DNA from 3 places in the Streptomyces yatensis genome. Region 1 is predicted to be linked to each of the others. Evidence: riboswitches for the same ligand, from Rfam matches in the RefSeq annotation. Region 1 holds a riboswitch; each other region holds the start of a gene.

Region 1 (4,188 bases):
CCTCGACACTGGGTTCCCCGGCCAAGTCGAGATGCACATACTCCACGGCTCTGGTCGAGCGGGTCACATCGAACCGGGTGAGGTTGCCGCACAGTGTGCAACGCCAGCGGGTCCGGTCGGTCGGCAGGGGCACGGCCATGATTGCGGGTCCTCGCTTCTCGGCTCGTCGGCGGCGTCCTGTAACCCTACGGCCTGAGCCTTGCCCCGCGCCGGGCCCGTCCCGCCCGCGTCCCGGCGGGAGCGCGGCGAGGCGCTCTGTGGAGGTTGCGCCCGGTACGGAATGATCTGACCATGATCGAGACGTCGTCGGGGCGCGACCGCCCCTGGATGGCGGGGCCCGGCCGCCCGTGGGTGACATACGGCCTGATCGTCAGCTGCTGCCTGCTCTTCGTCATCGGACCGGCCTCGGGACTCAACCCCGGCTATGGCACGGGCGGGCGGCTGGTGGAGGCCCAGTCCACGTACTTCGAGCGCTGGGGAGTGGTGCCCAGCGCCCTGTGGAGCGGCGCCCCCGATCAGCCGCTCGCCCCGCTGACCGCGCTGTTCGTGCACGGAAACTGGCTGCATCTGCTCGGCAACATGCTGTTTCTCTACGTCTTCGGGGCGATGACCGAGGAGCGCATGGGGCGAGTCCAGTTCGCCGTCTTCTACCTCGTCACCGGCTATCTGGCGCTGCTCGGCTACGCCGCCGCGCACGCCGACTCCGCCCAGACCCTGGTGGGCGCCTCCGGGTCCATTTCCGGAGTGCTCGGCGCCTTCTTGTGGCTGTTTCCCCGAGCCAGGGTGACCAGTCTCTTTCCGTTTCTGTTCTTTCTGCCGCTGCGCTTTCCGGCCTGGGCGGTGCTGATCTTCTGGGTGGCCCTCCAGTGGCTGGCCGCCCGGCAGGCCGACGACCGCCCCGGCGTCGCCTATCTCGCCCATCTCGTGGGCTTCACGCTCGGCTTTCTCTACGCGTGGGGGCGGTTCGGGCGGAGAGCTAGAGTGGGCGGCGCAGCCAGGGCGAGTGAGGGAGAAAGCCAGCCGTGATCACTTCGATCGTGCTCATCAAGACCAGCGTGGACCGGATTCCGGAGACCGCCGAGAAGATCGCCGCGCTGGAGAACGTGAGCGAGGTCTACTCGGTCACGGGTGCGCACGATCTGATCGCGATGGTGCGGGTGACCCGGCACGACGACCTCGCGGACATCATCACCGGCCAGATCAGCAAGCTGCCGGGGGTGGCCTCCACCGAGACCCACATCGCCTTCCGGACGTACTCGCAGCACGACCTCGAGGCGGCGTTCGCGATCGGCCTGGACGGCTGAGCGCTCCGCGGAAGTGCCCCGAGATGCGGTCGTTCATCCGCGGCTGTGTCGTGGCTGGTCGCGCCCGTGCGGCGGAGCCGCACATCGACACAGCCCCGCGCCCCTTCGGGGCGCACCCGAACCGCAGCGGACGTCATCGAGGCCGCTTGGCGCCACGCCCCGGGGCCCGGAGGCCCCCCCGGCGCCCTGGGACTCAGTCCTGCCCTAGAACTCAGCCGCGGTCCGGGACGCAGCGGCCGTCCTCGGTGCGGTAGCTCCACCGGGCACCCTCGCGCACCAGCTCCTTCACGGCACCGACGAACCGCTCGACATGCTCGTCCGGGGTGCCCGCCCCGAAGCTGACCCGGATCGCGTTCAGCGAGCGCTCCCCCGGCGCGGCCTCCGGCGCACCGCACTCGCCCGGCTCGTCGGGCTCGCTGTCCAGCAGGGTGCGGACCAGCGGATGCGCGCAGAAGAGCCCGTCCCGCACGCCGATGCCGTACTCCGCGGAGAGCGCCGCCGCGAAGTGGGAGCTGTTCCAGCCCTCCACCACGAACGACAGCACACCGACCCGGGGGGCGTCGTCGCCGAAGAGCGAGAGCACCCGCACCTCGGGCACCTCGGCCAGCCCCGTCCGCACCCTCTCGATCAGCTGCCGCTCACGGGCGACCAGGCCCTCGAAACCGGCCTCGGTCAGCGCCTTGCACGCCGACGCGATCGCGTAGACGCCGATGACGTTCGGCGAGCCCGCCTCGTGCCGGGCGGCGGTGGTGTGCCACTCGACGTCGACACCACCGTCGTCCCTGCGCGTCACCTTACGGCTGGCGCCACCGCCCGCCAGATACGGCCGGGCCTCCCGCAACCAGTCCGCCCGCCCGGCCAGCACACCGGCGCCGAAGGGCGCGTACAGCTTGTGCCCGGAGAAGGCCACCCAGTCGACGTCCGCCTCCGCGATGTCCACGGGGTGGTGCGGGGCCAGCTGCGCGGCGTCCAGGACGATACGGGCACCGTGTGCGTGCGCGGCCTCGGCCAGCTCCCGCACCGGCCACAGCTCACCGGTCACATTGGACGCGCCGGTCACGCAGACCAGCGCCGGGCCCTTGGCGCGCCCGGCGAGCGCCTTCTCCAGCGTCTCCACCGCCTGCCGCGGGGAGCGCGGGGCGCTGAGGTAGCGGACGGTGACGTCCTCCCGCTGCTCCCAGGGCAGCAGCGAGGCGTGGTGCTCGGTCTCGAAGACGAAGACCTCGGTGCCCCGCGGCGCCACGGCGGCCAGGAGGTTGAGCGAATCGGTGGTGGAGCGGGTGAAGACGACCTGGTCGTCCTCGCGGCAGCCCAGGAAGGCGGCGACGTCCTTACGGCTGTTCTCGAAGAGGTCGGTGGACAGCTGCGAAAGGTAACCCGCCCCGCGGTGCACGCTGCCGTAGTAGGGCGCGTAGGCGGCGATGTCGTCCCAGACCCGCCGCAGCGCGGGGGCGCTGGCGGCGTAGTCGAGCGCCGCGTAGGTCACCTCGCCGCCGGTGACCAGGGGCACCAGGACATCGCTGCCCAGCACGGGCAGCGGCTCACAGCCGGCGACGGAGGACTCGGCGCAGGCGGCAACGGAGGAATCGGCGGCGACGGAGGCGGCGGAAGCGGTGGCAGCAGGGCGCGCGGACATGGCGAAGTCTCCCGGGAGGGTCGAAGGCGTGGGAATGCGTGACGCGCACGACGACGGCGGTGAGCCGGCCGTCAGGGCGCGGGAAATCGCTCGACGCACGGCACCACCGCGCGGAGCACACAAGGGGAAAACGGGCCGCTCGGCCCTAGCGCATTCGCTGCATCACGGAAGAACTCCCTCGACCACCAGGACCCCTAGTGCGAGGGGTCCGCGCTTGCCGCCGGCCTCGCTGCCTGGCGGCCTGGTCATCACCCGGGGCACCCCGCCACGGACGGAGGGTTGCCGGACAGCGGGCCGGGGCCGTAGTCGCTGTCACTCGTGACCTGGTCAGGAGTATGCCATGCCGGACGGCGGCGCCCATGCCCTGTCCGCATCCCGGACAGGACACGGACGGAACATGGGCGCCGTAAGGGCAACGCCTAACCGTTAAGGGCAACGCCTAGGCGTGGGTGGCCCGTACCCACCGTTCCAGGACGTCGCGCGCCGCGCCCGAGTCGATCGACTCGGCGGCCCGCGCCACACCCGCCGCGATCCGCTCCGCCAGGGGCTTGTCCCCCGGCTCCGGCTCGAGTGCCACCAGCGCCGCCGCCGAGTTCAGCAGCACCGCGTCCCGGACCGGGCCCCGCTCGCCCGCCAGCAGCCGGCGGGCCACATCGGCGTTGTACGAGGCGTCCGCGCCGCGCAGGGCCTCCACGGGGGCCCGCTCGATGCCCACGTCCCGCGGGTCGAGGGTCTCCTGGCGCACGGCGCCGCCCCGGACCTCCCACACCTGGGAGGTCGTGGTCACGGTCAGCTCGTCCAGCCCGTCGTCACCGCGCACGACCAGCGCGGTGGAGCCCCGCTCGGCCAGCACCCCGGCGATGATGGGCGCCATCCGGGCGTCGGCGACGCCGGTCGCCTGGCACTTCACCCGCGCCGGGTTGGTCAGCGGGCCGAGCAGGTTGAACGGGGTGGCGACGCCCAGCTCGCGGCGGGCCGAGGCGACATGCCGCAGCGACGGGTGGAACTTGACCGCGAAGCAGAAGGTGATCCCCGCCTCCTCCGCGACCTCGACCACCCGCTCCGGGGTGATGTCCAGGTTGACGCCGAGCTTCTCCAGCACGTCGGAGGCGCCGCTGGCGGAGGACGAGGCGCGGTTGCCGTGCTTGACGACCCGCGCGCCGGTACCGGCGACGACCAGCGCGGACATGGTGGAGATATTGACCGTCTTGGCGCGGTCGCCGCCGGTGCCGACGATGTCCACGGTCT
Region 2 (4,188 bases), 6.2 Mb from region 1:
ACGCCCGGCTGGAGGCCATCGTGACCGGGGCGATGAGCGAGTTCGGCGACGCCCGGGCCGCCCTGTCCTGAGCCGGGCCGCCCTGTCCTGAGCCGAGCCTCCGGACAGGGCGCCCGGTCCCGGACGCGCGCTCAGGACACGTCGTCCAGGAGGGCCTCCGGAATCGTGGTGTGGAAGGCCGGATGGGCGTGCAGCCGCCGCACATAGCCGCGCAGCCGCCCATGGCGGGAGACCCGCTGGGCCGCGTCGGCGTCCAGGTGGAGCCGGTGCTCGGTGTCGAGCTGGACGAGGGCCACCCACAGGTCCACATCGGCGGCGGTCAGCTCGTCGCCCAGTGCGTACGGCGCGGTCGCCAGCCTGCGGTCGAGCCGGCCGAGGGCGGTCAGCAGCCGCTCCAGCGCCGCGTCCCGGCACTCCGCCCCGGGCGCCGTCCCGGCCTGCCGGGCGGCGTGGGTGATGTCCTCGTCGAGGTGTTCCCGGAGGGCGTCGATGTCCGCGGCGCGGGGCGCCGGGCGCAGCCGGGGACGCCCCGGTCCGCCGCCGTCGCTCAGATGGCCGGCGAGGTCGCGCAGGATGTCGGGCGTGTGGTTGCTGACGACACGTCCGGTCCAGCCGTCGCACAGCGCGGGCGCGTCCACCGGTCCGCCGTAGCGGTGCCAGGTGGCCTCGTAGGCCCCGCGCAGTGCGGCGAACGCTTCGGGGGTGTCGTCCGGGAGGCCGACGAGGGTGGTGGCGACGGTGTCCCGCAGTCCGAGCAGATCGAGGGTGATGGAGACGCGCAGCGAGAGCGGACAGCTCGCGGAGAGATAGAGCCGATAGCGATGCGGCACCGGATAGAAGCCACCGGCGAGGTCGACGCCGATGCGGCTGCGGAAACGGTGCGGCGCGGCGGGCGGGGCGATCCGGGGGTGGGGTGAGCACGGGTCGGGGTCGAGAAGCGCGGCAGGACCTGAACTGACCGGAAACGTCTCGGACATGGCTCTCCAAGGCAAGGACGGAGCCCCCGGCCCGCCGGTCCGGGCGGCGCCGATGGCACAACGGAAGGGAAGCCCGCGCGGCGCGTTCGCCGGGCCGGTGCCGGGACAGCCCCGACTCCGGCGCGCCGGGCCGCGCTCGGTGACCGCGTCGATTCAGCCGGCTGGACTGGCGGCGCTGCAGACGCGCAGCAGGTCGATGTGCAGACGCCTGGTCAGCAGATGGCGACGGAGGAGCGGGGACCACGGCCGGGGACGCCGACGGGCGCCGCCCCCGTCGCTGTCGGTCCTGGGCATCTCACCGGTCCCATCATCGGGGGCTCGCGAGGCAGCGAGACCGCGCTTGTCCCGTCCACGCCGACGGAACCTGGTCGTCACCCGGGGGCACCCCGTCGCGGGAGAAGGGTTGCCTGTCAGCGAGCCGGGGCCGATGACCCATCCGAGCGGGGATTCCGCACGGTGGGCGCTGACCATCGTGACCGTCCCTGACAGTGTCGTCGCGCTCCGCGAGGGCGTCAACCCATGCCCAAGTGGCCAACGCGGGCCGCGGGCACGGTGGATACCGGCTCACCGGCTCGCTGGATACCTGCTCACCGGCTCGGTGGATGCCGGCTCGGAGGCACGGTGGACACCCGCTCAGCGGAACGGCCGCCGTGCGCCGCCGATGGCCCGCTCGACGAGGACCATGGCCGCGTCGTCCGCCAGCCGTCCCTCGGCATGCCGGACCAGGGCGTGGCGCAGCCGGTCCAGGTACTCGCCCGGGGTGGCGCCGTCCAGCGTCTCCATGGTCCGGTGCAGCGGAAAGAACTCGTTGTAGTGGTTGCGGGCCTCGACCACGCCGTCGGTGTGCAGCAACAGCCGGTCACCGGGCAGGAACGGAAAGGTCTCGACGCAGATCGGGGGAGGGCTGAGGAACTCCTCCAGGCCGAGCGGCGGCAGCGGGCGCGCCGGGTCCAGGGAACGCACCTTGCGCTCGCGCATCACCAGGGGCGGCGGATGGCCGCGGTTGATCAGCTCGACCAGCGACTCGTCCGACACCTGGGCGAGGAGGACGGTGACGAACTGCTCCTCCAGCTCCTGCGGGTCCTGGAGCTGGGAGCGGTCCAGCAGCTCGTACTCGCGCCCCAGCGCGGCCGCACAGCGGTGCATCACCTCGGCCAGGTCCTGCTCGTAGTGCACCGCCTCCCGGAAGGCGCCCACCACGGCCGCGGCGGACCGCACCGCGGCCAGCCCCTTTCCCCGCACATCGCCGACGATCAGCCGCACTCCGTAGCGGGTGCACATCGCCTCGTAGAGGTCCCCGCCGATCTGCGCTCCGCGCTCGGCCGCCATATAGACGCTGGCGGTGTTCACGATACCGATCCGGGCGGGCAGCGGCCGCAGCACCACGTTCTGGGACACCTCGGCGATCCGGCGGACATGAGCCAGCTCGCGGTCCCGGCGCACCCGCACCGCGCTGGTCGCCACGCTCGCCACCGCCACCACCAGCAGGGCCAGCAGATTCGCGTACACCATCTCGCTGCCCCACACGCCGTTGTGGGTGGCGGTGATCGCGCTCACCGCGGTGGCCAGCAGCGCCACACCGCCGGTGCCGAACGGCCCCATGGTCACCGCCGCCAGCGCCGGCGCCGGGGAGAGCAGGGGGCCGGTGTAGACGGTGTGCGCGGGGGAGAGCTCGATGCTGAGCACCGCCGCCAGGACCAGGAACGGCAGACACCGTGTGACCGCGAACAGCGTATGGCTGCGACCGCTCGCCCCCGGGGCGAAGCGCATGAATCGCATAACTTGGACCTTATCCGATGAAAGCCGCCAAAGGGGTGATTCTCCACAACGCGCGACGGAGGCCCCGGGCGTAGCCTGACGCTATGCCCGAGCTACCGGATGTCGAGGGGTTCCGGCGGACGCTGGCCTCCTGCGCCCAGGGCCACCGCGTCGAGCGGGCGGAGGTGGCCGACGCGGGCGTGCTGCACGGGGTGACCGCGCAGCGGCTGAAGCGCGATCTCAAGGGCCGCCGCTTCGCCGCGCCGCGCCGCCACGGCAAGTGGCTGATCGCCCCCACCGACGGGCCCACGGTGGTGCTGCACTTCGGCATGACCGGGCGGCTGGTCTGCGGGGCGGACTCCGAACCGGCCGGCCGGTTCGAGCGCGTCGCCTTCGACCTCGACGACGGCCACCGCCTCGGCTACGAGGACCAGCGCAAACTCCAGGGCATCTGGCTCGCCGCCACCGACGCCGACGTCGACCGGATCCTCGGCGATCAGGGCCCGGACGCGCTCTCCCTGAGCCGGGCCGATCTCGACCGGCTGCTGGCGGGGCGGCGCGGACGCCTCAAGGCCACCCTGACCGACCAGGCCGTGATCGCCGGACTCGGCAACCTGCTCGGCGACGAGATCCTGTGGCGGGCCCGGATCCATCCGCGGCGGCCGGCCAACGCGCTGAGCGACGACGAGCGCGACCGGCTCCACACCGCGATCCGCGAGGTGCTGCGCGCCTCGGTGCGGGCGGGGCGGGTGCCGGACGACCCGGACTGGCTCACCGGACAGCGCGACGACCCGGACCCGCACTGCCCCCGCTGCGGCCATCCGCTGCGCCGCGGCCGGATCGCGGGACGGACCAGCCTGTGGTGCCCCCACTGCCAGCCGGACGGCGACTGACGCCCGCCCGGGGCGACCCGCGGCCCGCCCGGCGCCCCCGCGCCCGATCGATCAGGACATCCACGCCTTGTACGACATCACGTCGCCCGCCTTCAGCCGGTACTCCGGATCGTCCCGGGTGACGGTCTCCTCGACGTCCAGCACGCTGCCGTCGTCCGGATCGAGGACGATCAGCTCCCGCATCCCGGCGGAAGCCGGGGTGAAGCGGAACGCCTGCCCCTCCCGGCCGAGCCGGTCGGTGACCTTGCCCGCCGGGCGCAGCCCCTCGATCCGGGACAGCAGGGTGACGATGTCCGCCCGCTGGCGCGGACCGGGAGTCCACACCGCGAGGAACGACTCGATGGCCGAGATCAGCTCCGCCGGGTCGTCGTCCGCGCCCGGGGACCAGACGGCGAGATAGGCGCGCAGTGCCGAGGCCCCGGCCGGAGGATCCTCGAAGTAGCTCTCGTTGGCGCCGTCGATACCGGCCGGATACTTCTCCTCGCTCAGCACCTTGCCGTCGTGGACCGCACGGGGCGGCGTACCGTCGGCGATCACCGGGCGGCCCGGGTGGCGCGGAT
Region 3 (4,188 bases), 1.8 Mb from region 1:
CACCCGCTCGGTGTAGTCGCGGTAGACCGCGAGGTCCTGGCGGGAGGGGTAGGCGAAGGCCACGTGCACCACGCGCTCCCGCCACTCGGGGTGGGTCTCCAGCAGCCGCCGGTAGGCCAGCAGCCCGCGCACGATGTTCTTGGACAGCTCGGTGCGGTCCACCCGGACGATCGACTTCCGGTCCGGCCCGATCTGCGCCCGCAGACTGGTCAGCCGTTCGTCCACATCCTCCTGCCGCGACCGCTGCCGCAGGAAGTCCGCGTCCGCGCCCAGGCCGTGGACGCCCAGCCGGGTCTCCCGCCCCTCGAAGCGCACGGCCGTCGCCGCGCCCTCGCCGTTCCCGTCACCGTCACTGTCGCCGTCGCCGTCGCGGACGATCTCCGCGCCCAGCACGGCCGCGCAGCAGTCGGCGAAGGCACCGGCCCAGCGCTCGGTGAGGAACGCGGCGCGGTCGCCGCCGAGGATGCCGCGCAGCACACCCGCCGCGACGTCGTCCGGCAGCAGCCGGTAGTAGTCCGGCGGGGCCCAGGGGGTGTGCGAGAAGTGACCGATCCGCAGATCGGGGCGCCGCTCGCGGAGCATCGCGGGCACCAGCGCCAGGTGGTAGTCCTGCACCAGGACGACGGCCTCGTCCACCGCCTCCTCGGCGAGCGCGTCCGCGAAGGCCGCGTTATACGCCTCGTAGGCCGCCCACTGGTCGGCGAACTCCGCGTCGAAGACCGGCTCGACCGGGGTCTGGTAGAGCAGATGGTGGATGAACCACAGCACCGAATTGGCGATGCCGTTGTACGCGGCGGCGAAGACATCCGGCGCGATGTCGAGCATCCGCACCTGCTGGCCGCCGGTGTCACCGGGGTTCAGATGGCTGTCCCCGGCGCGCCGGGCCGCCTCGCGGTCATCCTCCCCGAGCGCCGCGCACACCCACACCGCGTTCGCGTCGGGGCCGATGGCGCTGAGGCCGGAGACCAGCCCGCCACCGCCGCGCCGGGCGGTGAGCGAGCCGTCCTCGCCCAGGGTGTACGAGACCGGACCGCGGTTGGAGGCGACCAGGATCGGAGCGGTGCGCGGAACTGCCATGTCGCGAGCCTAGCCAGCCACGACCCCGCGCAAACGTACGTACGGTTTCTTGCCCCGTAGGCGGTAGGGGGCGGCCTGTTTCCGACCAGTGGCCGCTATCCCGCGCCGCCCGGGTGCGTCACGCCGCGCGCCGCTCCGCGTACTCCGGTATCTCGATCATCGGCGGCCGTTCCTCGGTGTCCACGTCCGTGGTGCGCGGCTCGAAGCCGGTCTCGCCCCGGTCGAACTGGGTCAGCCGCGGCCGCACCAAATGGCCCCGGGCCAGCCGCAGCTGCGCGGTGCGGTAGATCGCGGCGGCCATCCGGCCCAGCGCCAGCCCGTCCTGGTGGCGGTGTTTGCGCACCCCGATGTCCACCTGGCCGAGCGCGTCGAGGCCCACCGTGTGCAGCGCGTCGACCAGCAGCCCCAGCTCGACCCCGTAGCCGACCGGGAAGGGCAGCCGCTCCAGCAGCGTGCGGCGGGCCGCGTACTCACCGCCCAGCGGCTGGACGAATCCGGCCAGCTGGGGCCAGTGCAGATTCAGCAGCGGGCGGGCGACCAGTTCGGTGACCCGTCCGCCCTGGCCCGCCACATCGCCGAGCGGGCGGTCGTACATGCCCTTCACCAGCTGCAGCGCGGGGTCGGTCAGCAGCGGCCCGACGATCCCGGAGACAAAGCGCGGATCGAATTCCCGCAGGTCGGCGTCGATGAAGCAGATGATGTCGCCGCGCGTGGCCAGCAGGGACCGCCACAGCACCTCGCCCTTGCCGGGCAGCGCGGGCAGCCGGGGCAGCAGCGAGTCGCGGGGGACGACGGTGGCGCCCGCCGCCGCGGCGACCTCGGCGGTGCGGTCCGTCGAGCCGGAGTCCAGCACCACCAGCTCGTCCACCAGCGGCGCCGCCTCGCCCATCAGCTCCCGGCGGATGATCGCGGCGATCTCGCCGACCGTGGCCTCCTCGTTCAGGGCGGGCAGGACCACGCTCAGGGTCGTCGCCGAGCCCCGCTTCGCGTCGAGCAGGCGGTCCAGCGGCCGGTCGTCGGCCGACCAGGAGCGGTGCTTCAGCCAGTGCTCCACCTCTTCCAGCACCTGTGTCTCTCCCTGCCGTGGTCGCTGTGATCCATCTCGCGCTTCGGACGGCTAGCTCAACCATCCGGGCCTTCGGTTACAGTCTTGAACAACGCACGTGACCGTCGTATGTCGGGGTCGACCTCGGTGTTTACCGAGGAAGCCCGTGATGATGCCGTGCTGACAAACGCCCGGGTCCGCCCGGTGCCATACCGCTCATCCAGAGGGGCAGAGGGAACGGCCCGTTGAAGCCCCGGCAACCCTCCAGCTGATCTCGCATTCCGCAGCGAGGCTCCCAGCTCGGGAAGGTGCCAATTCCGTCTCGTGGCGAAATGCGTCGCGAGGAAGATGAGGAGAAAGGGCCTCGCCATCCATGGCTGTGCAGTCAGTAGAAAGCTCAACTGTTTCCTCCGCGTCCTCCGCCTCCGACGCCTCCGGTGCCTTCGGTCCCGCCATCGCATTGTCCTGCCGGGAGTGCGGTGAGCGGTTCGATCTGGGCCCGATCTTCGCGTGTGAGGTCTGTTTCGGGCCGCTCGAGGTCGCGTACGAGCTGCCGGCCGGCGACCCGGAGGGGCTGCGCCGGCGGATCGAGGCCGGTCCGAACAGCATCTGGCGCTATGCCCCGCTGCTGCCCGTCCCGGCGGACGTGGCGGACCTGCCCAGCCTGCACCCGGGCTTCACCCAGCTGGTCAAGGCCGACAACCTCGCCCGTGAGCTCGGCGTCACCGGTGAGCTGCACATCAAGGACGACTCCGGCAACCCGACCCACTCCTTCAAGGACCGGGTCGTCGCCATCGCCGTCCAGGCCGCCCGCACCTTCGGCTTCACCACCCTCTCCTGCTCCTCCACCGGCAACCTCGCCGGCGCGGTCGGTGCCGCGGCCGCCCGGGCGGGCTTCCGCTCCTGCGTCTTCATCCCGCACGACCTGGAGGCGGGCAAGGTCGTCATGGCCGCGGTCTACGGCGGTGAGCTGGTCGGCATCGAGGGCACCTACGACGACGTCAACCGCTTCTGCAGCGAGCTGATCGGCGACCCGGTCGGCGAGGGCTGGGGCTTCGTCAACGTCAATCTGCGGCCGTACTACGGCGAGGGCTCCAAGACCCTGGCCTACGAGATCTGCGAGCAGCTCGGCTGGCGGCTGCCGGACCAGATCGTCATCCCGATCGCCTCCGGCTCCCAGCTCACCAAGATCGACAAGGGGCTGAAGGAGCTGATCGCGATCGGGCTGGTCGAGGACAAGCCCTACAAGATCTTCGGCGCCCAGGCCGAGGGCTGCTCCCCGGTCTCCGCCGCCTTCAAGGCCGGCCATGACGTCGTGCGGCCGCAGAAGCCGCAGACCATCGCCAAGTCACTGGCCATCGGCAACCCCGCGGACGGCCCGTACGTCCTGGACATCGCCCGCCGCACGGGCGGCGCGGTGGAGGACGTGAACGACGAGCAGATCGTCGACGCGATCAAGCTGCTCGCCCGCACCGAGGGGATCTTCGCGGAGACCGCGGGCGGGGTGACCGTCGGCGTGACCAAGAAGCTGATCGAGGACGGTCTGCTCGACCCGTCCCTGACGACCGTCGTGCTCAACACCGGCGACGGCCTCAAGACCCTCGACGCGGTGGCCCCCACCACGGGTCCCTCCGCCATCATCCGCCCCACCCTTGACTCGTTCCGAGAGGCTGGTCTCGCATGAGCGTCAACGTCCGAATCCCGACCATCCTGCGCACGTACACCGCCGGTCAGGCCGAGGTTCCCGCCGAGGGTGCGACCCTCGCCGAGGTCCTGGCGGATCTGGAGAAGAACCACCAGGGCATCGCGGCCCGCGTGCTGGACGACACCGGCAAGCTCCGCCGCTTCGTCAACGTCTACGTCAACGACGACGACGTCCGCTTCGCCGACGGCCTGGCCACGGCGACCCCGGACGGTGCCGGGATCTCGATCATCCCGGCGGTCGCGGGCGGCTGCTGACCCCGCGCCCACCCTCCTCACCTTTGGCATCGCCCCGTCCGGGGACAACCGGACGGGGCGATTCCGTGTGTGGAATCGCGATACAGTTGCCCGGATTCCCCGATGGC

What was found. Region 1 has a riboswitch for S-adenosylmethionine ahead of J8403_RS31170 (aminotransferase class V-fold PLP-dependent enzyme). Riboswitches for the same ligand answer to the same signal wherever they lie in the genome.
Region 2: it holds a riboswitch for S-adenosylmethionine, as region 1 does, so the genes downstream of both, J8403_RS04670 (glutathione S-transferase C-terminal domain-containing protein) here and J8403_RS31170 (aminotransferase class V-fold PLP-dependent enzyme) in region 1, are expected to answer to the same signal.
Region 3: it holds a riboswitch for S-adenosylmethionine, as region 1 does, so the genes downstream of both, thrC (threonine synthase) here and J8403_RS31170 (aminotransferase class V-fold PLP-dependent enzyme) in region 1, are expected to answer to the same signal.

What each region holds. Positions count from the first base shown of each region.
Region 1 is NZ_CP072941.1:7,488,822-7,493,009, reverse strand. It holds gene J8403_RS31185 (hypothetical protein) at 1-139, opposite strand, end outside; gene J8403_RS31180 (rhomboid family intramembrane serine protease) at 292-1,026, shown strand; gene J8403_RS31175 (Lrp/AsnC family transcriptional regulator) at 1,023-1,304, shown strand; gene J8403_RS31170 (aminotransferase class V-fold PLP-dependent enzyme) at 1,516-2,940, opposite strand; SAM riboswitch class IV at 3,146-3,264, opposite strand; gene trpD (anthranilate phosphoribosyltransferase) at 3,380-4,188, opposite strand, start outside.
Region 2 is NZ_CP072941.1:1,285,225-1,289,412, reverse strand. It holds gene J8403_RS04675 (Mut7-C RNAse domain-containing protein) at 1-71, shown strand, start outside; gene J8403_RS04670 (glutathione S-transferase C-terminal domain-containing protein) at 132-977, opposite strand; SAM riboswitch class IV at 1,309-1,455, opposite strand; gene J8403_RS04665 (PP2C family protein-serine/threonine phosphatase) at 1,611-2,756, opposite strand; gene J8403_RS04660 (Fpg/Nei family DNA glycosylase) at 2,840-3,628, shown strand; gene J8403_RS04655 (CU044_5270 family protein) at 3,680-4,188, opposite strand, start outside.
Region 3 is NZ_CP072941.1:5,737,298-5,741,485, forward strand. It holds gene J8403_RS24175 (alpha,alpha-trehalose-phosphate synthase (UDP-forming)) at 1-1,077, opposite strand, end outside; gene J8403_RS24180 (glucosyl-3-phosphoglycerate synthase) at 1,196-2,143, opposite strand; SAM riboswitch class I at 2,336-2,477, shown strand; gene thrC (threonine synthase) at 2,496-3,806, shown strand; gene J8403_RS24190 (MoaD/ThiS family protein) at 3,803-4,081, shown strand.